3 regions of the Clostridium perfringens genome follow, and region 2 is predicted to be linked to each of the others. Evidence: a T-box and tRNA genes for the amino acid it is inferred to sense, from the RefSeq annotation. Region 2 holds a T-box; the other regions hold tRNA genes.

Region 1 (10,293 bases), 310 kb from region 2:
TCTTTTTGCCGTAGGCGGTGGAGCTGCTACTATACCATTTCTATATAATATTTCAGATAAAACACATTGGTTTACTCATACTGATCTTGCAAACATGATTGCAATATCTCAATCAGTACCAGGTGCTATGGGAATCAATATGGCAACTTATGTTGGTTATGCAACCTATGGAGTTTTAGGTGCCATTACCTCAACCATAGGTATTATAGTACCTTCAATAATTATAATTTTAATTGTAGCGAGAGTCTTAGCAAAATTTAAAGAAAATAAAAGAGTGGCTGATTGTTTTTATGGATTAAGACCAGCATCAACAGGTCTTTTACTTGCGGCAGGCTTTGAAATAGTAAAAATATCAATATTAACTTTAAATAAATATGCAGAAACACATAATATTACAGATATATTATCAATTAAAGCTTTAATATTAGCAGGAATTTTATTCTTTTTTATAAGAAAATATAAAAAGTCACCAATTTTTTATATTATTGCCTCAGCCATAGTAGGTATAATATTCAATTTTGCTAAATAATAAAGAAAAAAATAAATAATAATTTATCAGTAAAAGGCATTTATTATTTTAAAAGATAAAAGTATTAAAGAAACTTATTTTAATAATAGGATTCTTTAATACTTTTTCTATTTTAAGCTATGTTTTAATTAGTAGAATTTAAATGAAATCTATAAGAAATAATATCTAAATAATTGATTTTAAGTTGTTATTCGACTTTAAAATATAAAAAAATACATTTTAGAATCTTCAACTGAACCAAGTGTATCTATAGATAAAAAAGAGAGAAAAAGTATGAAATTAGAAGAAAAATAAAAATAATTATGTTAAATGGAAATGATTATATTAAAAGGAAGTTATAATTGTGATATCATAAATATCGTCATCAAGAACAAACAAGAAACGCACTACAAGATGACAATGGTCTTTGAAAATTAAACAGAAGATATTAACATAAACCAGCAATTCTTTTATAAGTAATATGAGTATAGATTAAACTTTTAAATTGAGAGTTTGATCCTGGCTCAGGATGAACGCTGGCGGCGTGCTTAACACATGCAAGTCGAGCGATGAAGTTTCCTTCGGGGAACGGATTAGCGGCGGACGGGTGAGTAACACGTGGGTAACCTGCCTCATAGAGTGGAATAGCCTTCCGAAAGGAAGATTAATACCGCATAATGTTGAAAGATGGCATCATCATTCAACCAAAGGAGCAATCCGCTATGAGATGGACCCGCGGCGCATTAGCTAGTTGGTGGGGTAACGGCCTACCAAGGCGACGATGCGTAGCCGACCTGAGAGGGTGATCGGCCACATTGGGACTGAGACACGGCCCAGACTCCTACGGGAGGCAGCAGTGGGGAATATTGCACAATGGGGGAAACCCTGATGCAGCAACGCCGCGTGAGTGATGAAGGTTTTCGGATCGTAAAGCTCTGTCTTTGGGGAAGATAATGACGGTACCCAAGGAGGAAGCCACGGCTAACTACGTGCCAGCAGCCGCGGTAATACGTAGGTGGCGAGCGTTATCCGGATTTACTGGGCGTAAAGGGAGCGTAGGCGGATGATTAAGTGGGATGTGAAATACCCGGGCTCAACTTGGGTGCTGCATTCCAAACTGGTTATCTAGAGTGCAGGAGAGGAGAGTGGAATTCCTAGTGTAGCGGTGAAATGCGTAGAGATTAGGAAGAACACCAGTGGCGAAGGCGACTCTCTGGACTGTAACTGACGCTGAGGCTCGAAAGCGTGGGGAGCAAACAGGATTAGATACCCTGGTAGTCCACGCCGTAAACGATGAATACTAGGTGTGGGGGTTTCAACACCTCCGTGCCGCCGCTAACGCATTAAGTATTCCGCCTGGGGAGTACGGTCGCAAGATTAAAACTCAAAGGAATTGACGGGGACCCGCACAAGTAGCGGAGCATGTGGTTTAATTCGAAGCAACGCGAAGAACCTTACCTACACTTGACATCCCTTGCATTACTCTTAATCGAGGAAATCCCTTCGGGGACAAGGTGACAGGTGGTGCATGGTTGTCGTCAGCTCGTGTCGTGAGATGTTGGGTTAAGTCCCGCAACGAGCGCAACCCTTGTCGTTAGTTACTACCATTAAGTTGAGGACTCTAGCGAGACTGCCTGGGTTAACCAGGAGGAAGGTGGGGATGACGTCAAATCATCATGCCCCTTATGTGTAGGGCTACACACGTGCTACAATGGCTGGTACAGAGAGATGCAATACCGCGAGGTGGAGCCAAACTTAAAAACCAGTCTCAGTTCGGATTGTAGGCTGAAACTCGCCTACATGAAGCTGGAGTTACTAGTAATCGCGAATCAGAATGTCGCGGTGAATACGTTCCCGGGTCTTGTACACACCGCCCGTCACACCATGAGAGTTGGCAATACCCGAAGTCCGTGAGCTAACCGCAAGGAGGCAGCGGCCGAAGGTAGGGTCAGCGATTGGGGTGAAGTCGTAACAAGGTAGCCGTAGGAGAACCTGCGGCTGGATCACCTCCTTTCTAAGGAATACATCTTAGGACAACTAAGATGACAATGAATTCTGGATAATATCTCTGTTTAATTTTGAGAGACTAAATTCGACAAAATACTACAAAAAAGTATTGACAACGAAAAAGTTTCTTGATAAAATAATATGCGTTGTGAGAGCAACGATTAAATATGGGGGTATAGCTCAGTTGGGAGAGCACCTGCCTTGCACGCAGGGGGTCAGGAGTTCGAATCTCCTTACCTCCACCATATGTGGGTCTATAGCTCAGGTGGTTAGAGCGCACGCCTGATAAGCGTGAGGTCGATGGTTCGAGTCCATTTAGACCCACCATTGTTCTTTGAAAATTGCACATAAATTAATATAGAAACAACAAGCCAAATTGGCAAAACCAATTTCTATTCTTTGTAAAATGAGAACTATAACTAATATAGGTCAAGCTACAAAGGGCGCATGGTGAATGCCTTGGCATCAGGAGCCGATGAAGGACGTGATAAGCTGCGATAAGCTTCGGGTAGGCGCACATAGCCTGAGATCCGAAGATCTCCGAATGAGGAAACTCACATGGGAAACCCCATGTATCATTAAGTGAATACATAACTTAATGAAGGTAACCCAGGGAACTGAAACATCTAAGTACCTGGAGGAAGAGAAAGAAAAATCGATTTTCTTAGTAGCGGCGAGCGAAAGGGAAAGAGCCCAAACCGGAAACTTGTTTCCGGGGTTGTGGACAGAACATAACGATTGGTAGGACGTAATCGAAGAGAACTGGAAAGTTCCACCGTAGAAGGTAATAGTCCTGTAGATGAAACGGGAAATCAATCAGTTCTGATCCAGAGTACCACGAGACACGTGAAACCTTGTGGGAAGCAGGGAGGACCACCTCCCAAGGCTAAATACTACCTGATGACCGATAGTGAAGCAGTACCGTGAGGGAAAGGTGAAAAGAACCCCGGGAGGGGAGTGAAATAGAACCTGAAACCGTGTGCCTACAACCGCTCAGAGCCCCTTATGAGGGTGATGAGGTGCTTTTTGTAGAACGAGCCAACGAGTTACGGTATGTAGCAAGGTTAAGTACTTAAGGTACGGAGCCGAAGGGAAACCGAGTCTGAATAGGGCGACTAGTTGCATGCCGTAGACCCGAAACCGGGTGACCTATCCATGGCCAGGTTGAAGCGAGGGTAAAACCTCGTGGAGGACCGAACCACGTTGCTGTTGAAAAAGCATGGGATGAGCTGTGGATAGCGGAGAAATTCCAATCGAACCCGGAGATAGCTGGTTCTCTCCGAAATAGCTTTAGGGCTAGCGTCGAGTATGAGTAGTGGAGGTAGAGCACTGAATGGGCTAGGGGGCATAGCGCTTACCGAACCTTATCAAACTCCGAATGCCACATACTTTGAGCTCGGCAGTCAGACTACGAATGATAAGATCCGTGGTCAAAAGGGAAACAGCCCAGATCGTCAGCTAAGGTCCCAAAGTGTAAGTTAAGTGGGAAAGGATGTGAGATTTCTAAGACAACTAGGATGTTGGCTTAGAAGCAGCCATTCATTAAAAGAGTGCGTAATAGCTCACTAGTCGAGAGATCTTGCGCCGAAAATGTAACGGGGCTAAACTTACCACCGAAGCTACGGGCTTGAACTTAGTTCAAGCGGTAGGAGAGCGTCGTAACCGGGCTGAAGTCGTACCGTAAGGAGCGGTGGACTGGTTACGAGTGAGAATGTTGGCATCAGTAGCGAGATGTGGGTGAGAATCCCACAGGCCGAAAACCTAAGGTTTCCTCAGGAAGGTTCGTCCGCTGAGGGTTAGTCGGGACCTAAGCCGAGGCCGAAAGGCGTAGGTGATGGACAACTGGTTGATATTCCAGTACCACTACCATCGTTATTATCGATGGCGTGACGCAGGAGGATAGTGTGTGCTAGCTATTGGATGCTAGTCTAAGCGTTTAGGCAGTGAGAGTAGGCAAATCCGCTCTCATAATGCTGAGGCGTGATGGGGAAGGTTCTACGGAACTGAAGTACATGATTCCACGCTGCCAAGAAAAGCGTCTAGAGAGAGAAGTAGTGCCCGTACCGCAAACCGACACAGGTAGGTGAGGAGAGAATCCTAAGGCCGGCGGAAGAATTACAGTTAAGGAACTCGGCAAATTGACCCCGTAAGTTCGCGAGAAGGGGTGCCTACGAGAGTAGGCCGCAGAGAATAGGCCCAAGCAACTGTTTAGCAAAAACACAGGTCTCTGCTAAAGCGTAAGCTGATGTATAGGGGCTGACGCCTGCCCGGTGCTGGAAGGTTAAGGGGAACACTTAGCGCAAGCGAAGGTGTGAACTTAAGCCCCAGTAAACGGCGGCCGTAACTATAACGGTCCTAAGGTAGCGAAATTCCTTGTCAGGTAAGTTCTGACCCGCACGAATGGCGTAATGACTTGGGCACTGTCTCAACTGTAAATCCGGCGAAGTTGTAGTGCGAGTGAAGATGCTCGCTACCCGCGATTGGACGGAAAGACCCCGTAGAGCTTTACTGTAGCTTAGCATTGAGTTTTGGTATTGTCTGTACAGGATAGGTGGGAGACTAGGAAACCAGGGCGTCAGCCTTGGTGGAGTCGACCTTGGGATACCACCCTGACAGTACTGAAATTCTAACTGGCGGCCATGAATCTGGTCACAGGACATTGTTAGGTGGGCAGTTTGACTGGGGCGGTCGCCTCCTAAAAAGTAACGGAGGCGCCCAAAGGTTCCCTCAGAACGGTCGGAAATCGTTCGAAGAGTGCAAAGGCAGAAGGGAGCCTGACTGCGACACCCACAAGTGGAGCAGGGACGAAAGTCGGGCTTAGTGATCCGGTGGTACCTCGTGGGAGGGCCATCGCTCAACGGATAAAAGCTACCTCGGGGATAACAGGCTGATCTCCCCCAAGAGTCCACATCGACGGGGAGGTTTGGCACCTCGATGTCGGCTCGTCGCATCCTGGGGCTGAAGTAGGTCCCAAGGGTTGGGCTGTTCGCCCATTAAAGCGGCACGCGAGCTGGGTTCAGAACGTCGTGAGACAGTTCGGTCCCTATCCGTCGCGGGCGTAGGAAATTTGAGAGGAGCTGTCCTTAGTACGAGAGGACCGGGATGGACTGACCTCTGGTGTACCAGTTGTTCCGCCAGGAGCACAGCTGGGTAGCTAAGTCGGGAATGGATAAACGCTGAAAGCATCTAAGCGTGAAGCCAACCTCAAGATGAGATTTCCCATAGCGTAAGCTAGTAAGATCCCTTGAAGAACACAAGGTTGATAGGTCGGGGGTGTAAGCATGGTAACATGTTCAGCTGACCGATACTAATAGATCGAGGGCTTGACCAAATATAGTATTAATTATGTGCAATTTTGAAAGAACAAAATCTTTCAATAAAATGTTCCTCGGTAGCTCAATGGTGGAGCACTCGGCTGTTAACCGATAGGTTGGAGGTTCGAGTCCTCTCCGAGGAGCCATTTTTTTTTGCAAAAATTTGATTTAAAATAGATTATTTAAGTTATGAATTAATAGTTATATTAATTTATAGCTTTTTTTGTATTTAAAGAAAATTTTATTTAATTTAGTATTTTTAGTGTAAGCTATTTGTAATTAAAGAAAGTGTGATATTGTATATAATTAAGAAAGGATAAAATAATATCTTTTTTTATTAACAAAAAACTTTAGTTGTATTGGTATAATTAAAAAGGAACAACGCAATATTATTACATAATTAATGTAATTAAAGAATTTAATATATTTAAATTTAAAAAGTATATATAAGGAGTTGAAGAATAGAGATGAAGATTTTATTAGTAGAAGATGAAGAAAGTATAAGAGGCTTTTTAAGAATAAATTTTCAAAGAGAAAACTTTCAAGTTATAGAATGTGAAAGTGGAGAGGAAGGAGTAAGAAAGGCTTTAATAGAAAAGCCAGATATAGCAATACTTGATGTTATGTTACCTGGCATGAATGGGTTTGAAGTATGTCAAAAGTTAAGAGAAAGTTTTCCTAGAATGGGAATAATAATGTTAACTGCTAAAGGTGAAGATATGGATAAAATCATGGGGCTTCAGTTTGGAGCAGATGATTATGTTTTAAAACCATTTAATCCACTAGAGATAACTTTAAGAGTAAAAGCATTAATAAGAAGGTTAGAAGGAATAAATGAAGAAAATAATAGTGATTGTATAGAAGTAGATAATTTTAAATTAGATTTATATTCTCAAAGTTTATATAAAGAAAATGTAGAAATAGATGTAACACCTAAAGAGTTTTTACTAATGAAAATATTCATGCAAAACCCAGGAAAGGCCTTTACTAGAGATGAATTGTTGAATTTAGTATGGGGAATAGACTTTTTTGGAGATCCAAAGATAGTTGATGTTAATATAAGGAGATTAAGATCTAAAATAGAAGAAAACTCTTCAAAACCTAAATACATAGAAACTGTATGGGGAACAGGATATAGGTGGAAGAGATAAATCTGTTTTTGTGAAAATCCTAAAACATTATGATTAGAATAGGATTTAGATGGAAAGGATAAATCTATATATTACAGTATTCATAGGAATTTTATAAAGAGATATAAAGTATAGAGTGAATATTAAAGCTTATATTTTAAGTTTTTAGTATATATAGGTGAAAGATAGGTGCATATTTTATGAAGAGTATAAAGACTAGGCTAATGAAAAACTTTTTAGTTCTTTTATTATCAACTATTATTATAGTTTCAGCCATGTTTTTGATTTTTATTTCTAGATATTATTATCAAAATACAGAGGAAATATTATTAAGTCAAATTAATATATCTGTAGATTTTTATAAAAGATATTTATCAAATGTTAGTCTAGAAGAAAATGTTTATGAAGATGTAGATATATTTTGGAAGCAAACAGATGCTCAAGTTCAAATTTATAACTTAAAAGGGCAGTTAATAATGGATTCTATAGGTTTAGAGCCTAAAGAGTATAATACTCCTGTAGATGTAAAAAGAGCCTTAGAAGGAGATACAGCAAAGTGGGTGGGGACTGTACCAGATTATACTGGTAAAGTAATGGCAATTTCAGCACCACTTAGAAATTCTTCAAATGAAATTGTAGGAGTTATTAGATATATAAGTTCACTTAGAAATGTGGATAATTTTATATTAAATTTCTTTTTAGTATTTTTAGTAATAGGATTAACAGTTTTAGCTATTGGTATAATTTTAAGTTACTTCTTAGCTAATAGTATAGTAAATCCAATTACAGAATTAATAAAAGTTTCTGAACAAATGGCTAAGGGAAATTTAAAAGTAAGAAATAAGATTGTTACTAATGATGAAATTGAAAAGTTAGCTGATAGTCTTAATATAATGGCAGAGGAAATTGAAAATAGGGAAATATTAAAAAATGAATTTATTTCTTCAGTTTCTCATGAACTTAGAACACCATTAACATCAATAAAAGGTTGGGCAATAACTTTAAATAATGATTTTACAGATAGAGAAACCTTAAAGATGGGCTTTGACATAATTGAAAAAGAAGCTGATAGATTAAGTAATATGGTAGAGGAGCTATTAGACTTTTCAAAGTTTGTTAGCGGAAAAATAAAATTGAAATATGAAGAAATAAACCTAAAAGAATTTATAGAGTACTTAAGGTTATATATGAATCCTAGGGCAGAAAGAGAACATAAAGAACTTATACTAAAAGGGATTACAGAGGACTTTATAATTGTAGGAGATAAGGACCGATTAAAGCAAGTATTTATAAATATAATAGATAATGCTTTTAAATTCACTCATGAAAATGAAAAGATAACAATAGAGTTTGTATATGCTGATGAAGGAATCTATATAAACATAATTGATACTGGATGTGGAATAAGTAAAGAAGAGTTGCCTAGAGTAAAAGAGAAATTTTACAAGGGTAAAAATTCAAAGTCACAAAATGGAATAGGATTATCAATATGTGATGAAATTATAGCTTTGCATGAAGGGACTTTGGAGATTTATAGTGAATTAGGTAAGGGAACGAAAGTGGTTATATATTTACCTAAGAAATTAATCAGGAGTGTTGAGGATGATTTAAATTAATCAAAAGAGGTGTTTTATGAAGAAAATTTTTTTAGTCTTCTTTACTATTATTAGCTTTTTTATGATGGGATGTTCTCAAAAAGAATCTTTTGATATATCTAAAATAACTCCACCAGAGTCAGATAATATAAAGATATTAGGGGAATGGGAAGTAGTAAGTAAGTTACATGATAGTGATGAAAATAATTCAGGTAGCGTAAGTGGTGCTTTTCACTTAGAGAAAGATGATATTGTTAATATAAGTAAGGATGGCGTAGTTGCAAATGGAATTAGCATAGTTAATCCAAAGTTTAAGTTAAAGAGAATGGAGAGAGAGGTATTCTTTAGAGAAATAGATAATATATCAATAAAAAATGAAATAAAGGATGCAATAAAAAGTGAATATATAGATGTGAATTCTATATATGATAGTAATAAAACATATTTAAGTATTATTTCAATTAATGATGATGAAGCATATTTATTATTAACTGATAATCTTATTAAACTAAAAAAAGTTTCTAATGTTGTTACAAAAGAAGAGATTAGTGAATCAGAGAAATCAGATAGCGATAAGAATACTAAAAGAGAAAATACTATAAGTCCAGAGTACTATCAAAAGGATGTAGGAATTTTACTTGGACTTAAGGAACCTGCGCATATAGAAGATGATGATTTTGAGGAAGCTTCTTATAAAACTTTATGGATTTCTGTAATTAATAATGAATTACAGCCAATAATGGTTTTAGATAATTCTCTTTTATTACCAAGAATAAATGGATTCTCCAATATAAGTTTAAGTTCAACTTTAGATAATGGTAAATTTGAAAATAAACTTAAGGTTACAAGTAAAAAGAAAGATCCTAATGATAAGACTGAAATAAAGGGTGAGAAAAATACTGAAGGAATATATGAAGAAATAACCTTTGTAGGAAATGACTATATAGGATTAGAGTCTTATTCTGGAAGTGATGATTTTAGAGGTACTTTTAATGAGTATAGTATAATTCCTATTAATACTATGGATACTCATAAGAGTATGGATATAGTAAATTTATTTGGAAAAGAACAAGAGGAGAATTTTAATAAAAGTGAAAAGAATGCTATTCAAAAGTATGATATTGATGGAAGAGAGTATTATTCTAAAAATAAATACTCAAATATAACTCTTCAAAGGAAAAATGGTAATTGGCATTTAGAAGGAATATTAAACGAAAAAAGTTCAATGGATTACCCTAAAACTTTTGATATAAATATAAATCCAGTTCCTATATTAGTGAATTATGATACTTTGGCAGTTCCATGGAGTCAGGTTTTATCTCTTGGAAGAGATGTTAGAGATGTTGTTACAGCACCAAATGGGAAAATAGCCATAACATTGGCTAAAGATAAGTTATCAATATATAAAGTTATTGATGGCCGAATTGGAGAAAGATTAGGGGAAATAAATATAAATAACGATGAAAAGATTGTAATGGCTGAATGGGCTGTAGGAGATTATGTAAAGTATTGGGATGAGACTGTTGAAAATGTATATGGTGCTAAGAAAATAAGTGAATAGAATATAATAATTTATTATTAAAGTATAAATATAGGACAGTAGATAGTTTGGTGTAAAAAAACAAAACTATCTACTGTTTTTTTAGTTTTAGGTCTCTAGAAAAGAAAAAGGAGCTGATATAAAATCAGCTCTCTTTTTTTTAATTATTTTTAGAATTATCATTAGGTATTTTATCTTT
Region 2 (10,293 bases):
TGCTATAGAAGCTTTAATTAAAGCTAATCATACTGATATAGCTATAATTACTGGTCGTATGACATCTAAACCAGCTCAGGACAGATTATTAGGATATGAAAAAGCATTATTAATGAATAATATTCCTATAAATAATGACTTAATCTTTTATGGAAATTATGAAGAAGAAAGTGGATATGAATGCACTAAGAAAATCTTAGCTATGAAAAATAGACCTTCAGCCATTTTTGTATGTAATAATCTTATGACCTTAGGTTGCTTAAAAGCTTTAAGAGAAGCAAACCTTGAATTATCAAAAGATATTTCATTAATTTCCTTTGATAATATACCTATATTAGATACACTAGGTATAAATCTTAGTCACATAAATGGTCCAACTAGAGAACTTGGAGAGATTGGTATGAATTTACTAATAGAATCTTTAAATAATGACTCTAAAAAAGAATTAAATAGTATAATAATAACTCCTGAACTTGTTTTGAAAGGTTCAGAAAAGTTAATAAAATAATTTCAAGTTTAATTTAGAATTTTATACATTTTAAAGTAAGCGTTACCACATACTAGAAATATTCCACAATTAAAATCATTACTAAAATAAAATTTCATTGAAGAGGTGTAGAGTTATGGATTTATCAAACAAAATTAAAGCAGCTGCTGAGTACATAAAAGGTAAAAGTAAATATAACCCAACAATAGGATTAATATTAGGATCAGGATTAGGAGCTATAGCTGATCAAATAGAAGATGCTGAATATTTCCCATACAACGAAATTCCAAACTTCCCTGTATCTACAGTTGAAGGTCATGCTGGAAGATTAGTTATAGGAAAATTCCAAGGTAAAGAAGTTGTTGCAATGCAAGGAAGATTCCACTACTACGAAGGTTACTCAATGCAAGAAGTTACTTGCCCAGTAAGAGTAATGAGATTATTAGGAGTTGAAACTTTAGTAGTTACTAACGCTGCTGGAGCAGTTAACAAAGATTATACTCCTGGAGATTTAATGATAATATCAGACCACTTAAATTTATCAGGATCAAATCCTTTAATAGGTAAAAACTTAAATGAATTCGGTACTAGATTCCCTGATATGTCAAATGCATATGATAAAGATTTAAGAGCACAAGTTAAAGATATAGCTAAAAATTTAGGAATAGAAGTAAGAGAAGGTGTATATGCTATGTTTAGTGGCCCAACTTACGAAACTCCTGCAGAAGTAAGAATGGCTAGAATATTAGGAGCAGATGCAGTTGGTATGTCAACAGTTCCTGAAGTTATAATAGCTAACCACAGTGGAATGAAAGTTATAGGTGTATCATGCATGACTAACATGGCTGCTGGTATCTTAGAACAACCACTTAACCATGAAGAAGTTATGGAAACTTCAGCTAAAGTTAGAAAGACATTCATAGAGTTAATGACTAACATTATAAAAGAGATTTAATAAAAAGTTAAATTAATATATTTCTTAACTTTTGTTAAATATAAAACTAGTATAAAAACATAAGAAAAGGAGAATAAATGTGGATAGGTTTATTGGTGTAATCGGTCTTATTTGTATTATTGGTATAGCTGTTCTTTTTTCTGAAAACAGAAAGAAGATCAACTGGAGATTGGTTGGAACAGGTCTTTTATTACAAATTATTTTCGCTTTATTAATCCTAAAAGTTCCTGCCGGTAGAGCAGTATTTGAATGGATTAGTAGCGGAATAACTAAGTTATTAGATTTTACTAAAGAAGGTAGTTCATTTTTATTTGGATCATTACTTGATACAGACAAATTCGGTGTAATATTTGCTCTACAAGTATTACCAACTATTATCTTCTTCTCATCATTAATGAGTGTACTTTATCATTTAGGTATAGTTCAAGTAGTAGTTAAAGTTATTGCTAAGGGTGTTGCTAAAGTATTAGGAACAAGTGGTGCTGAAACTTTCAGTGCAGTTGGTAATATCTTTTTAGGTCAAACAGAGGCTCCTCTACTAGTTAAACCATACATAAAGAACATGACTAGATCAGAAATATGTGCAATCATGATAGGTGGTATGGCTACTGTTGCCGGTGGTGTTATGGCTGGTTATGTAGCTATGGGTGTTAACGCTGGTAACTTATTAGCAGCATCAATCATGGCAGCCCCTGCTGGATTAATATTAGCTAAAATATTAGTTCCTGAAACTGAAGTTCCTGAAACTAAAGGTGGCGCAACTTTAGAACTTAAAGTTGAAAGTGAAAATGTTATTGAAGCTGATGCAAACGGTGCTTCAGAAGGTTTAGGATTAGCTTTAAACGTTGGTGCTATGCTTCTTGCATTCGTTGCTCTTATAGCTATGATCAATGCTTTATTTGGAGCAATAGGTGGAATATTTGGTGCACCTTGGTTAAGCTTAAACTGGATTCTTGGTAGATTATTCTCTCCATTAGCATTCATAATGGGAGTTCCAACTAAAGACGTTTTCGTAGCTGGAGACTTACTAGGAATTAAATTAGCAGTTAATGAATTCTTAGCTTACTCACAATTATCAAACTACATAGCAAGCGGAACTTTAGAACCTAAGACTATAATGATATTAACTTATGCTCTTTGTGGATTCGCTAACTTAAGTTCAGTTGCTATACAATTAGGTGGTATCGGTGGATTAGCTCCAGAAAAGAAACCAACTATAGCTAAGTTAGGATTCAAAGCACTTTTAGGTGGTGTATTAGCTACTTGTATGACAGCTACTATAGCAGGTATCTTATTTAGTGCTTAATAATTAGAAAAATTTAAATTACTTAAAAATAAAAGAACATTCTTCAATTGAAGAATGTTCTTTTTATTTAAACTATTATTTTATAATAACTAATTCTTTGTTTAAGTGATTTAATCTTTCACAACCATCTTCAGTTACTAAGACTAAATCCTCTATTCTTACTCCCATATCTCCTTGAAGATATATTCCTGGTTCTACTGAGAAAATCATACCTGGTTTAACTTCATCAGTATTAGTTGATCCAACATCACCAAAATCATGAGTTTCTATTCCTATTGAATGACCTGTTCTATGAGTGAAATACTTGCCATAACCTTTATTTTCTATAACATCTCTAGCAGCTTTATCTATATCACAGAATCTAACTCCTGGTTTAATCATATCTATAGCTTTTTTATTAGCTTCTAAAACTGTATTAAATATTTCTTTTTGATGTTCTGTTGGCTCACCAAAGAATACACATCTAGTCATATCTGAACAGTAATAATCTTTTCTACATCCAGTATCTATTAGAACTCCCATACCTTTTTCTAATTTTTGTTCTCCTGACTCTGCATGTGGATCTGCTGCATTAGCTGCAAAAGCAACGATTGGTTCAAAAGAATATCCTTGACACCCATATTCAGCATAACCTTTTCCTAAAACTTCTACTACTTCTTTTTCAGTCATGCCCTCTTTTAAACTCTTTATTGCTTTTTCTACTACAATATCATTTATTCTTGAAGCTTCTTTCATTAAAGCTATTTCTTCATCATCTTTTCTCATTCTAACTCTATCAACTATAGGAGATCCATTAACAAATTTCTTTGCTGAATTTCTATCTAATAATTGAATTAAGAAATGTGCCTTCCAATCCTTATCTATTCCTAATACTTCTTCATGATCTATTGTCTTATCTAAGATGTCTATTGGATTCATAGTATCGTTGTACCATAAAATATCAACACCTAAGTCCTCATTTATTGGGAATAATTCATTTACTATAAACTTTTGTTCACCCTTTGTATTTAAGTAAAGTGTTATCATTCTTTCTCCAGGTGATATCCACTTACCTGTTAAATAAAATATTGATGCAGGTGAAGAAACTAACATTTGAGGTATATCATTTGCCTTCATAGCTTCTAAAATTCTTTTTACTCTTCCTTCTTTCACCTTGATCGCTCCTCTCTAATAGTTAAAATTCATTAAATAAATTATATCATAATTTCAAATTATCTAATAATATACATTTATTTGTAATATTTATTTTTTTATTTTGTCCACTAAATTGTTATATAATATTTATAGTAAAATTTTTTAACAAATAGGAGGTCTTTAAATTGAGAATAGCAGTAATATCAGATATACATGGAAACTTATATGCCTTAAGAGAAGTTTTAGAAGATATAGATAACCAAAATATTGATTCTATAATATGTTTAGGAGACTTAGTTGGTTATGGACCTCATCCTAATGAAGTAATAGCTCTTATAAAAAGAAGAAATATTTTATGTTTAAAAGGAAACTATGATGCTTCTGTTGTGGATAATGATTATACATACATTAGAGACACAGATATAAACTCATTTTCTCTTCCTTGGACTGTAGAAGAACTAAGAACATCTAATAGATACTATTTAGATAACTTACCTGATGATCTTTCAATGAATGTTTGTGGAAAATCAATAAAATTTGTCCATGGTAGTCCAAGAAAAATAAATGAATATTTAAGTGAAGATTATTCTGAATTAGATGAGATAATGGATGAGCTTAAGGAAGATGTGTTAGTTTGTGCTCATACTCATATTCCATATGCTAAAAAAATAGGTAATAAGGTTATTATAAATGATGGTAGTGTTGGTAAACCTAAAAACGGTAAACCTCATGCTACTTACGTTATATTAGATTTTTCAAATGAATTTAAATTAAAGGTAGAAATGAAAACTGTTCCTTATGAATTTAGAAGAACTATGAAAGATATGGAATTAAAAAACTTCCCTCAAAAGTTAATATACTCTTATGAATTTGGTAAAGAATAAATAAAAAGCTAGATTAAACTTAAACTACTATACTTCAATAGATGAGAATTTTAATTTTTTTGTGTAAAAACTTTATAGAATTCTCTCTTTAAATTTTATAATAAGTAGTTCATAAGTGAATCTAGCTTTTATTTTTTTAATAATCATTTAAACTACAAGTTAAGACCCCTGCAACTTTTAAATTTTTTAAATGAGATTTATCATTCCCATAAACCTCTTTATATTCTCCAGTTAAATCACATCCTACTTTTATGTTTTTTTCTTGCCATTTATCTACATCAGTTAAATCATATACTGTCCCAAATACTGCTATATAAGGTGGCTTTCCATTCTTTCCATTATAATTACTAAGTTCATTTATATTAAATTCCTTAGAACCCGTATCCTTCACTAAAGGCTCTTTTTTTAACATAACAGTTCCAACTATAGGAAGCTTAGATAATACGCCTTCATCTGCATTATGACATCCATTAAATTCTTTAGTAATATCAACTCCTAAATTCACTGAATTATGTGGACTTTTTTTAAAAACAGCTTCATTTGTAACATCGTATATTATGCCATTAACTGCTATATAAGCAGGGTTCCCATTTTTTCCATCATATTTTGATAATTCCTTTAAAGTTAACTCCTTAAGATTGCGTTCAATATGTTTTCCCCTTTGACTTTCATTGAAATCATGTAATATTGCTACTTCTTTAGCATCCTTTAAAAGCTCCTTATCCCCTCTGTAATAAGTTTTAAATTCTTCAGTAATATCAGAGCCTAATCTTAATTTTGTCCCATTAAATAGCTCCAAAACTGATAAATTGGTTATATCATAAACTATTCCTTCAATAGCTACATATGCTAAACTTCCATTCTCTCCATTATATTTTTTAAGTTCTTCTGAACTCATTATTTTTAGTCTTTGTTGTGGGTAATACTCTTCCACTCCATTCATAATTTCAGCTTCCTCAGGTTCTGCTAAAAGCCCTACCATAGGAATATCTCTTAATATAGATTCATCTCCATCATTTAATTCATCAAAGGCCTCTGTTACATCACTTCCAAGTTTTAAACTGTTATAAGGACTTTGTTTAAACAATTCTATATTTGAAATATCATATATAATACCATCTATAGAAATATAGGCTGGATTTCCATTTTCCCCATTAAAATTTGCTAATTCCTCCTTTGTCAGAATAAGCATAGTATTACTCTCTTCTCTTATATAGTCCCTTTGAAATTCTTTAAAAATATCTTCTATTTGTTCTTTATATGTTTTAGCTTGATTATTTCCTTTAGATAAAGTCATTAAATGTTTCAATTTATTTATTTGCTCAAACTTTTCTTCAAAAAAATTGCACATAAAAACTCCTATATTACACACTATATCTATATATTTCTATGTGGTTAATATTGCAAATGTTAATGTTTTATTGTAAAATCATTATTAATCGAACTAAATACGATTTTATTTACTATGAAGAGAAGAGTAAACTTAGGAAGTAACTCTCAGCGAGCAGATTATGGTGTGAGTTCTGCAGTGTATCCTATTTTGAAGAACATCTCTGAGTTTCTAACCGAAATCCTTTTTAGGAGAGTAGACTTAGACGGTTTCAGGCCGTTATACTTGAAGAACATTTTTGTGTTCATAAAGCCGGCTATTTTATAGCAATTTGGGTGGTACCGCGAATAATGCCATTCGTCCCATTAATTATGTGGATGAAGGGCTTTTTTATTTGGAATAAAACTTAATTAGGAAAGAGAGGAAATAATAATGAAAGATGTAGTTTTAGTAAAAAGTCTTTACAGAAACACTAGTGAATATAGTGATAAGAAAGTAAAAATCTCAGGTTGGATAAGAACTTTAAGAGCATCAAATGCTTTTGGATTTATAGAAGTTAACGATGGTTCATTCTTTAAAAACGTTCAAGTAGTTTTTGATAGCGCTAAGATATCAAACTACAAAGAAATTTCTAAATTACCTATAAGTTCATCAATATCAGTTATAGGAACTTTAGTTGAGACTCCAGATTCAAAACAACCATTTGAAATTCAAGCAGAAGAAATAATAGTAGAAGGAATGTCAGATTCAGATTATCCTCTACAAAAGAAAAGACATACTTTTGAGTACTTAAGAACAATAGCTCACTTAAGACCAAGAAGTAATGCTTTCTCAGCTACATTCAGAGTAAGAAGTGTTGCAGCTTACGCTATCCATAAATTCTTCCAAGATCAAGGATTTGTTTACACTCATACTCCAATATTAACTGGTTCAGACTGTGAAGGTGCTGGAGAAATGTTTAGAGTAACAACTTTAGACATGATGGCTCCTCCTATAGCAGAGGAAGGTGGAATTGACTTCTCACAAGACTTCTTCGGAAAAGAAACTAACCTTACAGTTTCAGGACAATTAAACGCTGAATGTTTTGCTTTAGCATTTAGAAATATCTATACATTTGGTCCTACATTTAGAGCTGAAAACTCAAACACAGTAAAACATGCTGCTGAGTTCTGGATGATAGAACCTGAAATGGCTTTTGCTGATTTAATAGATGACATGGAAGTTGCTGAAAACATGTTAAAATATGTTATAAAATACGTTATGGATGAATGTCCAGAGGAAATAGCTTTCTTCAACCAATTTGTTGACAAAGGCTTATTAGAGAGATTAAACCATGTTGTAAACTCAGAATTCGGAAAAGTTACTTATACTGAAGCTGTTAAATTACTTCAAGAATCAGGTAAAGAATTCGAATATCCTGTTGAGTGGGGAATAGATCTTCAAACTGAACATGAAAGATATTTAACAGAGCAAATATTCAAAAAACCTGTATTTGTAACTGATTATCCAAAGGATATTAAAGCATTCTACATGAGATTAAATGAAGACGGAAAAACAGTTGCTGCTATGGACTGCTTAGTTCCTGGAATAGGAGAAATCATAGGTGGTAGCCAAAGAGAAGAAAGACTTGATGTCTTAAAAGCTAGAATGGCTGAATTAAACTTAAATGAAGAAGATTACTGGTGGTATTTAGAACTTAGAAAATACGGTGAAACTGTTCACTCTGGATTTGGTCTAGGTTTTGAAAGATTAATCATGTACATTACTGGAATGGCTAACATAAGAGACGTAATACCATTCCCAAGAACTACTGGTACTGCAGAATTCTAAAATGGTCTGTATCAAAATATAACAAATAAAACTTACAAACATATTCTGAGAATTACTAGATTTCGCTAAGAATTTATAATTATTACTCCGAAGATATTACTAAAACTTCGAAACTTGCTACGCTTCGAACAGTCTCAGTTTTTTAACGTAATATCTTCTCCGTAATAATTTAAATTCTAAAGCTTATCTAGATATTCTCTTCATACTGTTTGTAAGTTTTATAAAAAGTTATTTTGATACACATATTTTTTATTTATTAACTATTAGCTTTTAAAATTAATAAAGGTTATAATCTTAATTCTTACTTTTTATCTTATTTACATCTTCTATTAGCTAATTCATATAAAGTTCTAACTCCTGCACCTGTTCCTCCAGCTGGACAATAATCTCCTTTTTTCTCTGAGAATGCTGGGCCAGCTATATCTAAGTGTAACCAAGGTTTATTTTGAACAAATTCTCCAATAAATAATCCTGCAGTTATTGTTCCTGCATACTTTCCACCTATATTTTTTAAATCTGCTATGTTAGATTTTATAAGCTTACCGTAATCTTCAAAGCTAGGCATTTGCCATACCTTTTCTCCAGTCTCATAAGAAGCTTCTCTTAGCTCTCCATAGAATTCATCCTTATTAGTTATTACGGCTGTAACATCCTCTCCTAAGGAAACTACAGCAGCCCCAGTTAATGTAGCCACATCGATTATCTCACTAGCCTTTTCTTTTTCTATAGCATAAGTTACAGCATCTATTAAAGTAAGTCTTCCTTCAGCATCTGTATTTAATATTTCTATAGTCTTTCCTGCCATTGAACCTATAATATCCCCTGGCTTATAAGCATGACCTGATATTAAGTTTTCACAAGCAGCTACCACGGCTATTACATTTATTTTTAAATTTCTTTTAGCTATGGCACTTATTGCTCCTATTACAGAAGCAGCTCCACCCATATCAGCCTTCATTGTTACCATTCCAGCATTAGTTTTTAAAGAATATCCACCTGAATCATATGTTAGTCCCTTTCCTACTAAGGCTAACCTTTGATCCATATTATCCTTATCTCCAAAGTATCTCATAACTATAAGTCTAGGTAAATTATCTGATCCTTTTCCTACTGATAAGAAAGATTCCATTTTTAATTCTTCTATTTGATTTTCATTAAATACTTCAACTTCAAATCCATATTTAGAACCTATGTTTTTAACCTCTTTAGCTAAAGTTTCTGGATACATATTATTAGCAGGTTCATTTACTAAATCTCTTGCTAAACAAGTAGTCTCTGAAAGAATAATAGCCTCATCAATAGCTTTCTCGCAAAGCTCTACCTCTTCTTCCTTTATATTGTGTCCACCAATATGAACTGTAACTTCAATCTCTTCTTTTTTATCACTCTTATATTTATTAAATGAATATGATCCTAAGGCTAATCCTTCAACCATTGCTTTTAATGTATTTTCTAATCCAATAGCCTCTACTGAATCAAACCTTAAAAATACACTTTTACTTTTTAATCTCTTAATCTCATTTACAGCTTTACCAAAAGCTCTTCTAATTTTTTCTTTAGTTATCTCTGTCTCTTTTCCAAGACCTAATAATATAATATCTTGTATATTATCCTCAGTTGTTCTAGTTATATTAAATATTTCTCCATAAGAGCCTTTAAATTGTTCTTTTTTCTTAAGTATATTTATCTTATTGTTTATTTCTTCATTAGGTATATTCGTTTTTTCTTCAAAATATGGGATTAATAATGCATCTGTCTCTGTACACTTTGATTTTTTCACTAAAAAATTATACATTTATTTTCCACCTCTTTAAATTTTTATAATTAATATATCACACTTACCTTTAATAATCTATCTTTAATATATACCTAATTTATAAAAAAATATGTAACCTAGATTACCAAATCAATATAAGAAAAAAAGCTTAACTAAAAAGTTAAGCTTATGCTAATCCAATAATAGATAATATACGTTCTCTAACATTATTTCTATCACTACTTATCTTGTTTAAAAAAGAAATACGCTCTTCTTTGTTTTTGAAAGCTCCTTTTGGAATTGAAACATAATCAATTGAAGATATAAATAAATATATATTCTCCTTAAAAGAAAATACCTCTCTTATAATTTTCCAAGGATATATTCTCTCTACTGCTCCTTCATTATATTCAATTCTTATTCCATTTCCTAAAATCTCTACTTTACAGTTACCAAACATATTTTTATTTTCTAAGAATCTAACCTTCTCTTCTATATCACGCTCTATTATTTTTTTATTTTTAATATTACATACTATAGAAAAAATAAACCATGCTAATAATGTAACAAAATAAAAACTATTGTTTAAATCTTTGCTGGCTTTAATAAAA
Region 3 (10,293 bases), 300 kb from region 2:
AGAGTTATTAAATGCTATTCCAGCTTCTAAAGCTGCAATTGACATCTCTTCTCTTGCTTTTAAATCCTTTGGAGTATCAAAAGCTATAGGTAAGTACTTAAATATTCTTTTTACAGCTGAAACTGCAAAACTATCTGAAAGTGGCTGTGCCTTTCTAGATGTATAAGCCTCTATAGCATGGGTTAAAGCATCTAATCCTGTAGCTGCTGTTATCTTAGCAGGTGCTGTCATTGTAAATCTTGGATCTACTATTGCTAAGTTTGGTAATAAGTTAGCTCCTTTTAAAAGCATCTTAACATCATTTTTAGTATCTGTAATTATTGTAAATTGAGTAGCTTCTGAACCTGTTCCAGCTGTAGTTGGTATTACAGCAAATGGTGGAAGTTCTTTTTCTATTTCTCTCCCCATATAATCAGATATCTTACCTTCGTTTGTTATCATAGCTCCAATGGCTTTAGTGGAATCTATTGGACTCCCTCCACCTAAACCAATTAGAAAATCACATTGATTTTCTTTATAAAGCTTAATTCCTTTTTCTATCATAGTATCTGTAGGTTCACTATTTATTTCATTGTATAAAACGTGCTCAATATTCTCACTATCTAATACCTCTGTCAAAACCTTTACATTACCTAGATCAGTCATTACTTTATCAGTAACTATTAAAACCCTCTTACCAAAACTCTTTAAATACGCTTTACTTTCATTTAAAGCATTTTCACCTGAAATAATACGTTTTGGCATAATAAATTGATTCGCCATTTAATCACCTCTCATGAGTTAACGTTTACTATTTGTTTTCTGTTTGTTTTCTTTATGTTTTAATAATACCAACTTAACCATAACATGTCAATAACTTTTTCATATATTTACTACAAATATAATCATAATTTACGAAAAATATAACCAAAAGTTACTCATATATTTTCACAATTGCTCTTCCTTTTACTGAAAAATTCGTTTATAATAGAATCACAAAGCCTATGAAAGGAGATGAACACTTGTTGCAGTAGGTATCATTACAATAAATTGCTGTACTAAATCCAGATTAATCACATATAATATTTTGAGTTAATTTTAGTTTATATTGATTATCTTCTTAGTATTTTTTATTTGTTAATCATGAAATTAAAGCAATACCTTTAGTATAAACTCTATATATTATAAATAGATTAAATTTTATACTCACTAATTAACTAAACTTAATATTATTGATAGAATATTACGGGCAACAGGGAAAGATATGCGTTCAAAAAGAATAGACCTAGTAGAAAATTACATTATTAATCACAAAACCGTATCAATTGACAAACTATGTGAAGTGTTTGATGTATCAAAAAATACCATAAGAAGGGATTTAAGTGTTCTAGTTGAAAAAGGAACCATAAAAAAAGTCTATGGTGGAGTGACGGTTAATGAAAATCAAGAGTTAGTATCTTTTGAAGAAAGAAATGTTAAAAATAGCAATTCAAAATTAGCTTTAGGAAAGGCTGCTGCTGAATTTATTGAAGATGGAGATAGCATCTTTTTAGATTCTGGTACAACAACAGTTAATATTATCGATTTCCTAAAAGATAAAAAAGATATAACTATTTTCACTAATAGCGTTACAGCTATATGCAAAGGAATTCACTACAATAACTTAAATATAATTTGTTTATCAGGAATTCTTAACAGAAAAACTCAATCTTTTACAGGCTTACATAGCACAGATATATTAAAAAGTTATAATATAAATAAATGCTTCATGGCTTGTACTGGTATTTCACTAAAAAGAGGAGTTACTAATTCTACTAAAGAAGAATTTAAAATAAAGAAAACTGCAATCTCTAGAAGTGCTGAATGTTTCCTTTTAGCTGATCAATCAAAATTTGATCATGTTTCTTTAATGACTTTCTGTGAAATTAATGATTTAAATTGTGTTATAACAGATGCAAAACCTAGTGATGAATATATTGAATACTTTAATGATAATAATGTAGATTTAAAAATTTGTGAAAAAGTAATTTACTAAAAAAATAGGGATACATAATTGTATCCCTATTTTTAATGTGCTCATAAATTATCTAAAAGCATAATTTTCTATAACTTTATTGCTACTTTCTAAGCTACAGTAAGCTAAATATCCATTTTACATTAAACTTTTAAGCTAATATTTTGATTTAGCTATAACTTTTAGATTAGGGAGGTGCTACTTAAAGCACCTCAATATTTAAAAATCTTACTTCTAAAATCTATTCCCCTCTTCCCAAGAATCGAAGAAGGTAGATTTAAAAATCACTAGATTTTAGATTTAAGATTGTAGCACAAGTCTACTATTAAGTTGTGTAATTTTAGAATTTTTATTCATTAAATTATTTAAACTTCTTATATTATTTATCATATTCATAATGGTCAATATTGTTCAAAGTAATTACTTCAAAATTTTCTCCATTCCATTCAACCTCATTATAACTAGCTTGATGAAATATAGGATAATCTATTATTTTGCTTTCCTCAAATTCATTTTTAAAGTATCCTATTAAATATCTTACACACATTCCATGAGTAACTATTAAAATGTCCTTATCTTCATTATTTTTTACTATATCATCTACAGTTTTAAATAGTCTTTCTGTAAAATCTTTTATATTTTCTCCTTCAAAACTCTTATAAGAAAATGGTTTATTGAATAGATTATCTAATTCATTTACGTATTCATCATGACTTTTTATCTCTTCAGTGGTCATTCCTTCCCACTTTCCAAAACTTATTTCTTTTAATCCTTCAACTTCTTCAACCTCAATATCCTTATCACCTTTTATTAAGTATGCAGTTCTCTTTGCTCTTTTTATAGGACTTGTAAAAATCTTATCTATTTTAATATCATTAAATTTCTTTCCTAATAACTCTGCTCTTTTAACTCCATTTTCAGTTAACTCAGAATCCTTCCATCCTTGAAATCTATGCTCAAGATTCCATAAAGTTTCCCCATGTCTTGTGAAATATATTTTCATATTAAAAATACTTCTCCCTTCTATTCCTCTTATTTATACATAAATTTTATCTATGCTTAAAAATCCTTTAAGACAATCATCTTTAACCAATAACCATCTATTATCTTTGCAAAATAAAAATAGTTATTTACTTATTTGTATTAAGAAAATTATACTTAAAAAGATTATTTAAAATCATAAGCAGTTAACTCTGTAATAATTATATACCTTATATTAAAAATATCATAATAAAAAACTTTTTATTCATAAGTAAAAAGAGATACCTTTACGGCATCTCTTCTAATAAGGAAGTAATTAAATTTTTAATTTATAAAGCGTGTAATTTTTATATCTTATTTAAAGTATCTGTTTAATAATCCAGCGAAAGCTTTTCCGTGTCTAGCTTCGTCTTTACACATTTCGTGAACTGTGTCGTGGATTGCATCTAAGTTTAATTGTTTAGCTAAAGTAGCTAAATCTTTTTTACCTTGGCAAGCTCCATGCTCTGCATTTACTCTTGCTTGTAAGTTAGCTTTTGTATCAGCTTCTACAACTTCTCCTAACATTTCTGCGAATTTAGCAGCGTGTTCTGCTTCTTCGAAAGCTATTCTTTGGTAAGCTTCTGCAACTTCTGGGAATCCTTCTCTATCAGCTTGTCTTGACATAGCTAAGTACATTCCTACTTCTGTACATTCTCCTACAAAGTTAGCTTGTAATCCTTCGATTATTCTTTCATCTACACCTTTAGCAACTCCGATTCTGTGCTCATCTGCAAATGCTAAGTCTTCTCCTTGTTCTACGAATTTGTCAGCTCCAACTCCACATACTGGGCATTTTTCTGGTGCTTTTTCTCCTTCATAAACATATCCACATACTGTACAAACAAATTTTTTCATAATCTTATTCCTCCTACAAAACAAACAATTTATCTAATTTCAATTTATATCATAATTTAAAAGTCTTTATTTAAGTGTTTCTTTGTTGATGTATTTCCTCATCAACCTTATGTCATTATTATATAATAATAATTATTATTTAGCAATAGTTATTTTTAAATTTCTAAAATTTTTTTATTTTCTACAAATGAAACCTTAATACTTTTTAAAATCTTACTTTTACCTATATAGTCATAATTATCTAAAACATTGTGTTTTATAGTATAGAAGTTATTTATAGTATAAAAGACATTATATAATGAACTTATATAATGTCTTTATAATAATCACAATATGTGGTTATGACCTAACTTCATACTTAATTTACCATTTTCAATATAGTTTTATCACAAAATAACCTTTTTTTCTAGTATTTAATTATTTAAATTTGCGAGTTTATAAATTTATAACATTTTACTATGTAAACATTATATTTGTCTAGCAAAATATATAAAAAAATAAAGTTAGAAGTAAAAACTTCTAACTTATTTATATAAATTTATTATTTGCACTCTAATAATGCTAAAGCTACTGCTCCAATAACTCCTGCATCAGTTCCTAATCCAGCAGGAACTATTTTACAATGCTCAGCCATAGCTTTAAAACATCTTTCATTAACAACTTCTTGAACTGTTTCAAAAACAACTTCTCCAGCTTTTGAAACTCCTCCACCTATAACAACCATGTCTGGGTCAAAAGTTGCTATTGCATTTGCAACACCAATTCCTAAGTAGTTTAAAGCTTCATCTATTATTGATTTTGCAACTCTATCACCTTTAGCTGCTTCAACAAATACTTCATATGAAGTTACATTGTCGTAATCTTTTAAGCTTGTTTCTACATTTGTAGCAACTGCCTCTCTTCCTCTTTTACCAATAGCTGTTCCTGATGATACAGCTTCTAGACATCCCATGTTACCACAATTACATCTTACAGTTCCAGGTGCAACAGTTGAATGTCCAATTTCTAATGCGTTTGAAGTACTTCCTCTGTAAATTTTACCGTTAAGGATTGCTCCTCCACCTACACCAGTACTTACAGTTATATAAATCATATTTTCAGTACCTTTTCCAGCACCTAACATAAATTCACCTATAGCAGCTACGTTAGCATCATTATCTAAGTAAACAGGAATACCAAACTTAGCTTTTAATGGTGAAACTAAGTTGAAGTTTTTGAAAGGTAAATTTGGAGTTGTTATTATTATACCAGTTCTAGCATCTAGTGGTCCTGGTGATCCAATACCTATTGCTTCTACTTCATCAATAGTTACTTTTCCTTCACATATTACAGTTTCAACACAGCCTATAATTCTATCTAAAACTGCTTGCTCTCCTTCATGAGCATTAGTTGGAGTTGTATGTTGAGCTTTAACATTTCCTTCTAGATCAGCAAGAGCACAGCTAATTTTTGTTCCCCCTAGATCTATTCCAACAACGTAATTCTTCATTTAAAAAATCCTCCCCCATGTTCCTTATGGATTAATTCAACTATAAGTGCTTCTTACAAGTTGCCCTTTAGAATTCACTTCGTTAAATTATTATATGACAACTTAAATTATAGCTTATTAATAATTTTATTTAACACAAAGTACATTATAACATAAATGTACGTACCTTTACACATTTAAAGTTATACCATTTTTAAATTATATACTTTTACAATTATTTATATAAAAAATACTATTATGGCTTGCTTTCACTAACCTATTTTTTTAGCATTTATATAGTAAATCCCCTGATTGTCGTATCCTTGATTTTTTATATTAAAATTATTGTCCTTAAGCATAGAACAAATAATACCTATATTATCATCATCTAAAGACTCCATATAAATCATAAATCTATCACATACATCAACAATATTTATATAATCAAAGATGTTGCTATAATCACTTAAACTTATTTTACCCTTTATATCCATTCTATAATTGCACATGAATTACACCTCATTTAAGATATTATCTCTAAATATATAATTAGATATATAAATATAAAAACCCTCTCATATTTCAAAAGATTTAATTATTTTTAATCTTTGCATTATTTCACTTTAATTTAAGATATTTTTCAGTTACTAATAATTTTAATTAAATTAAAGCCTTGAACTTTTAGAAAGTACCTCTTAACTTTTAATTATAATAAGATAAAATACTCCTAAAAGATTTATATTCTATTATATATTTTTTTATTCATCAGTTTTATATCATCAATATATTCTTTCTAAATTATTTTTTTAAACAAATTTTAATAATACCTTTAACATTATTAATTTAACCACATTTTTTTCCTTGTATACATAAAAAGTACCATCTTTTTAAATTTTAAGATGGTACTCCCCAAATTTCTACATATAATTCTTTAAGCTTCCTTAGCTTCTTTTATTTTCTTTGCATCTTCTATTATTTTATCTACCTCTGTACTTGGAACTTCCTCATATTTTTCAAATTCCATGCTAAAGCTTCCTCTTCCTTGAGTCATTGAACGTAAATCAGTAGCATACTTAAACATTTCTGATAAAGGAATATCAGCTATAACTTTTTCATTATTACCTTCTGGTTCCATTCCAATTACTCTTCCTCTTTTCTTATTTATATCACTAATTATATCACCCATGTATTCATCTGGAATTATTATTTCTACCTTCATAATAGGCTCTAATATAACAGGTTTTGCATTCTCCATACCTTTCTTATATGCTAATGAAGCAGCTACCTTAAATGCCATTTCTGATGAATCTACAGGGTGATATGATCCATCATGTAATGTAGCCTTAATTCCTATTACAGGATAACCTGCTAAAACCCCTTTCTTTAAACAGTCTCTTAATCCCTTTTCTACTGCTGGTATATAATTTCTAGGCACAACTCCTCCAACAACCTTATCCACAAATTCTAAATCAAGCTCACCATCTCTTCTAGGCTCAAATTTAATTTTTACATCTCCATATTGTCCATGGCCTCCAGATTGTTTTTTATGCTTTCCTTGTACATCAGAACTACCTTTTATAGTTTCTCTATAAGGAATCTTAGGATCTTGAAGAATTACATCAATTCCAAATTTACTTTTTAATTTACTAGCTAAAACCTCTATATGTGTCTCTCCAATACCAGAAACTAGAGTTTCTGCATTTTCTTGATCTCTAGAAACCTTAAATGTTGGATCTTCATCTAGAAGTTTAGAAAGTCCTTGAGAAATTTTTTCTTCATCACCTTTACTTTTTGGTAATACTGCCATAGTCATAACTGCCTCTGGGAACTCAAATCCTTCATAAGCAATCTTAAAGTTACTTTCACAAAGAGTATCACCAGTTGAAGTATATTGAAGTTTTGTAACAGCTCCTATGTCTCCTGCGCCTATTTTACTTGTTTGTATTTGACTTTTACCTCTTAAAAAGCATAATGAACTAACTTTTTCTACCTTATTATTTTTTGAATTTATAATTATCTTATCAGTTGTTAGCTCTCCTGTTTGCACCTTAAATATTGAAAGCTTTCCTACAAAAGGATCAGCAATTGTTTTAAATACAAATGCAGAAAATGGCATATCCTTATTTGACTTAACTAATATTTCTTTATTATTGCTATCAATAGCAACTTTAGCTTTGCTTATATCTGGTGATGGGAAATATCCTTTAATTGAATCTAATAGGCTTTTCATACCAACTATTGATACTGAACTTCCACACATAACTGGAGCTATATCTCCTTCTTCAAATCCAATAGAAAGTCCTTTATAGATTTCATCAACTGTAAGCTCTCCTTCAGATAAATATTTATCAAGTAATTCCTCATCAGTTTCAGCTACAGATTCCATTAAATAAGTTCTATACTCATTAACCTTATCTTTTACTTCATTAGGTATTTCTATCTTATTTATTTTTCCTGATTTTTTATCATACTCAAAAGCTTCCTCAGTTATAAGATTTACAATTCCCTTAAACTCCTTTTCTTTTCCTAATGGATATTGAGTAGGAATTACTTTGTTTCCAAAAATATTTCTTATATTTTCTAATACCTTATCAAAATTTGAATTTTCTCTATCTAATTTATTTATAAAAAAGGCTCTTGGTAATTTTTCTTTTTCACAGCATTCCCAGGCTTTTTCAGTTCCAACTTGAACGCCAGTAACTCCACATACAGTTATAATTGCAGAGTCAGCAGCCTTAACCCCTTCTATTTGCTCTCCAACAAAATCAAAATAACCTGGAGTATCCAATATATTAATCTTAGTTCCATCATATTCAAAAGGAATAATAGATAAGGCTAGTGATATCTTTCTTTTTTTCTCTTCTTGATCATAATCACTTATTGTATTTCCATCTTCACAAGTTCCTAATCTATCAGTAGTCTTTGTATAATAAAGTAAAGCTTCTGATAATGCAGTTTTACCTGAATCACTATGTCCTATAATACCTATATTTCTTAAATTCTCAATTTTATGCTCCTTCATAATCTTCTGCTACACCGTTGATATTGTTTACATATCAACATATAAGTAGCATTCACCACCTTTCTAGAAAAATTAGTATTAGTAATCTGTTTAAAGTATGCATACACTTTGTATTTAATAACTTAATTATATAAAAGCATGTACTACTTTCTACTTTTATCAAATCCCCTTATGCAATAACTAAAAATTAAATTTAAATATAATGTTTACTTAAATATACTCTTTTAGTTAAATATCAAAATATATAAAAACTCTTAACTTTATTTTTATATATAAGATAAACTTAAACTCACTTTATACTCATTTGCTTTCTAAAAGTGTTTTTGAATATGTCTAATATTGATTTTGGGTAATAAAAATTTTATAAAAAACTTATATACCTAAGTATATTCCTTTCAAATAAAAAATATTATATTTAGTATTTTTTATATATTAAGATTAATGATTTTTCCTAAAAATTCCCCATACTTTAAAAGAAAAATATCAACTATATTAAACTTAGATTTTAAGTTTCTACTATTAATAACTATATGTTAACACTTTCTTTATACTTTAATAATTCAACATAAATTATTAAATTCCTTTGAGAAATACAAAAAGAGTTATTAAAAAAGACATTTATATCTTCTTTAATAACTCTTTTTAAATAAAAAAAATGGCTCCTCGGAGAGGACTCGAACCTCCAACCTATCGGTTAACAGCCGAGTGCTCCACCATTGAGCTACCGAGGAACATTTTGAACCTGGCGACCACCTACTCTCCCACACAGTCTCCCGTGCAGTACCATCGGCTTCTAAAGGCTTAACCGTCGTGTTCGGAATGGGAACGGGTGTTACCCTAAAGAACATCATCACCAGATGTTTGAAAGTTTTTGTTCTTTCAAAATTGCACATATTTAATTTACTATATTTGGTCAAGCCCTCGATCTATTAGTATCGGTCAGCTGAACATGTTACCATGCTTACACCCCCGACCTATCAACCTTGTGTTCTTCAAGGGATCTTACTAGCTTACGCTATGGGAAATCTCATCTTGAGGTTGGCTTCACGCTTAGATGCTTTCAGCGTTTATCCATTCCCGACTTAGCTACCCAGCTGTGCTCCTGGCGGAACAACTGGTACACCAGAGGTCAGTCCATCCCGGTCCTCTCGTACTAAGGACAGCTCCTCTCAAATTTCCTACGCCCGCGACGGATAGGGACCGAACTGTCTCACGACGTTCTGAACCCAGCTCGCGTGCCGCTTTAATGGGCGAACAGCCCAACCCTTGGGACCTACTTCAGCCCCAGGATGCGACGAGCCGACATCGAGGTGCCAAACCTCCCCGTCGATGTGGACTCTTGGGGGAGATCAGCCTGTTATCCCCGAGGTAGCTTTTATCCGTTGAGCGATGGCCCTCCCACGAGGTACCACCGGATCACTAAGCCCGACTTTCGTCCCTGCTCCACTTGTGGGTGTCGCAGTCAGGCTCCCTTCTGCCTTTGCACTCTTCGAACGATTTCCGACCGTTCTGAGGGAACCTTTGGGCGCCTCCGTTACTTTTTAGGAGGCGACCGCCCCAGTCAAACTGCCCACCTAACAATGTCCTGTGACCAGATTCATGGCCGCCAGTTAGAATTTCAGTACTGTCAGGGTGGTATCCCAAGGTTGACTCCACCAAGGCTGACGCCCTGGTTTCCTAGTCTCCCACCTATCCTGTACAGACAATACCAAAACTCAATGCTAAGCTACAGTAAAGCTCTACGGGGTCTTTCCGTCCAATCGCGGGTAGCGAGCATCTTCACTCGCACTACAACTTCGCCGGATTTACAGTTGAGACAGTGCCCAAGTCATTACGCCATTCGTGCGGGTCAGAACTTACCTGACAAGGAATTTCGCTACCTTAGGACCGTTATAGTTACGGCCGCCGTTTACTGGGGCTTAAGTTCACACC

What was found. The T-box of region 2 lies ahead of asnS (asparagine--tRNA ligase). A T-box ahead of a tRNA ligase gene usually reads a tRNA of that ligase, here a tRNA-Asn.
Positions count from the first base shown of each region.
Region 1: it has a tRNA-Asn gene. The T-box ahead of asnS (asparagine--tRNA ligase) is inferred to sense a tRNA for this amino acid. The anticodon was not compared.
Region 3: it has a tRNA-Asn gene. The T-box ahead of asnS (asparagine--tRNA ligase) is inferred to sense a tRNA for this amino acid. The anticodon was not compared.

Region 1 is NZ_CP065681.1:796,318-806,610, forward strand. It holds gene I6G60_RS04075 (chromate transporter) at 1-529, shown strand, start outside; rRNA gene I6G60_RS04080 (16S ribosomal RNA) at 1,010-2,522, shown strand; tRNA gene I6G60_RS04085 (tRNA-Ala) at 2,685-2,760, shown strand; tRNA gene I6G60_RS04090 (tRNA-Ile) at 2,766-2,842, shown strand; rRNA gene I6G60_RS04095 (23S ribosomal RNA) at 2,943-5,846, shown strand; tRNA gene I6G60_RS04100 (tRNA-Asn) at 5,901-5,975, shown strand; gene I6G60_RS04105 (response regulator transcription factor) at 6,297-6,980, shown strand; gene I6G60_RS04110 (sensor histidine kinase) at 7,160-8,575, shown strand; gene I6G60_RS04115 (hypothetical protein) at 8,592-10,115, shown strand; gene I6G60_RS04120 (LTA synthase family protein) at 10,255-10,293, opposite strand, start outside.
Region 2 is NZ_CP065681.1:489,106-499,398, reverse strand. It holds gene I6G60_RS02525 (LacI family DNA-binding transcriptional regulator) at 1-508, shown strand, start outside; gene I6G60_RS02520 (purine-nucleoside phosphorylase) at 624-1,442, shown strand; gene I6G60_RS02515 (NupC/NupG family nucleoside CNT transporter) at 1,522-2,748, shown strand; gene I6G60_RS02510 (M24 family metallopeptidase) at 2,824-3,900, opposite strand; gene I6G60_RS02505 (metallophosphoesterase family protein) at 4,068-4,766, shown strand; gene I6G60_RS02500 (cytochrome b5 domain-containing protein) at 4,903-6,117, opposite strand; T-box leader at 6,223-6,464, shown strand; gene asnS (asparagine--tRNA ligase) at 6,529-7,926, shown strand; gene I6G60_RS02490 (leucyl aminopeptidase) at 8,240-9,721, opposite strand; gene I6G60_RS02485 (YcxB family protein) at 9,870-10,293, opposite strand, start outside.
Region 3 is NZ_CP065681.1:191,689-201,981, forward strand. It holds gene I6G60_RS01060 (iron-containing alcohol dehydrogenase) at 1-762, opposite strand, end outside; gene I6G60_RS01065 (DeoR/GlpR family DNA-binding transcription regulator) at 1,244-2,014, shown strand; gene I6G60_RS01070 (histidine phosphatase family protein) at 2,373-2,996, opposite strand; gene I6G60_RS01075 (NADH peroxidase) at 3,329-3,871, opposite strand; gene I6G60_RS01080 (ROK family protein) at 4,413-5,360, opposite strand; gene I6G60_RS01085 (hypothetical protein) at 5,612-5,848, opposite strand; gene fusA (elongation factor G) at 6,271-8,361, opposite strand; tRNA gene I6G60_RS01095 (tRNA-Asn) at 9,018-9,092, opposite strand; rRNA gene rrf (5S ribosomal RNA) at 9,102-9,219, opposite strand; rRNA gene I6G60_RS01105 (23S ribosomal RNA) at 9,271-10,293, opposite strand, start outside.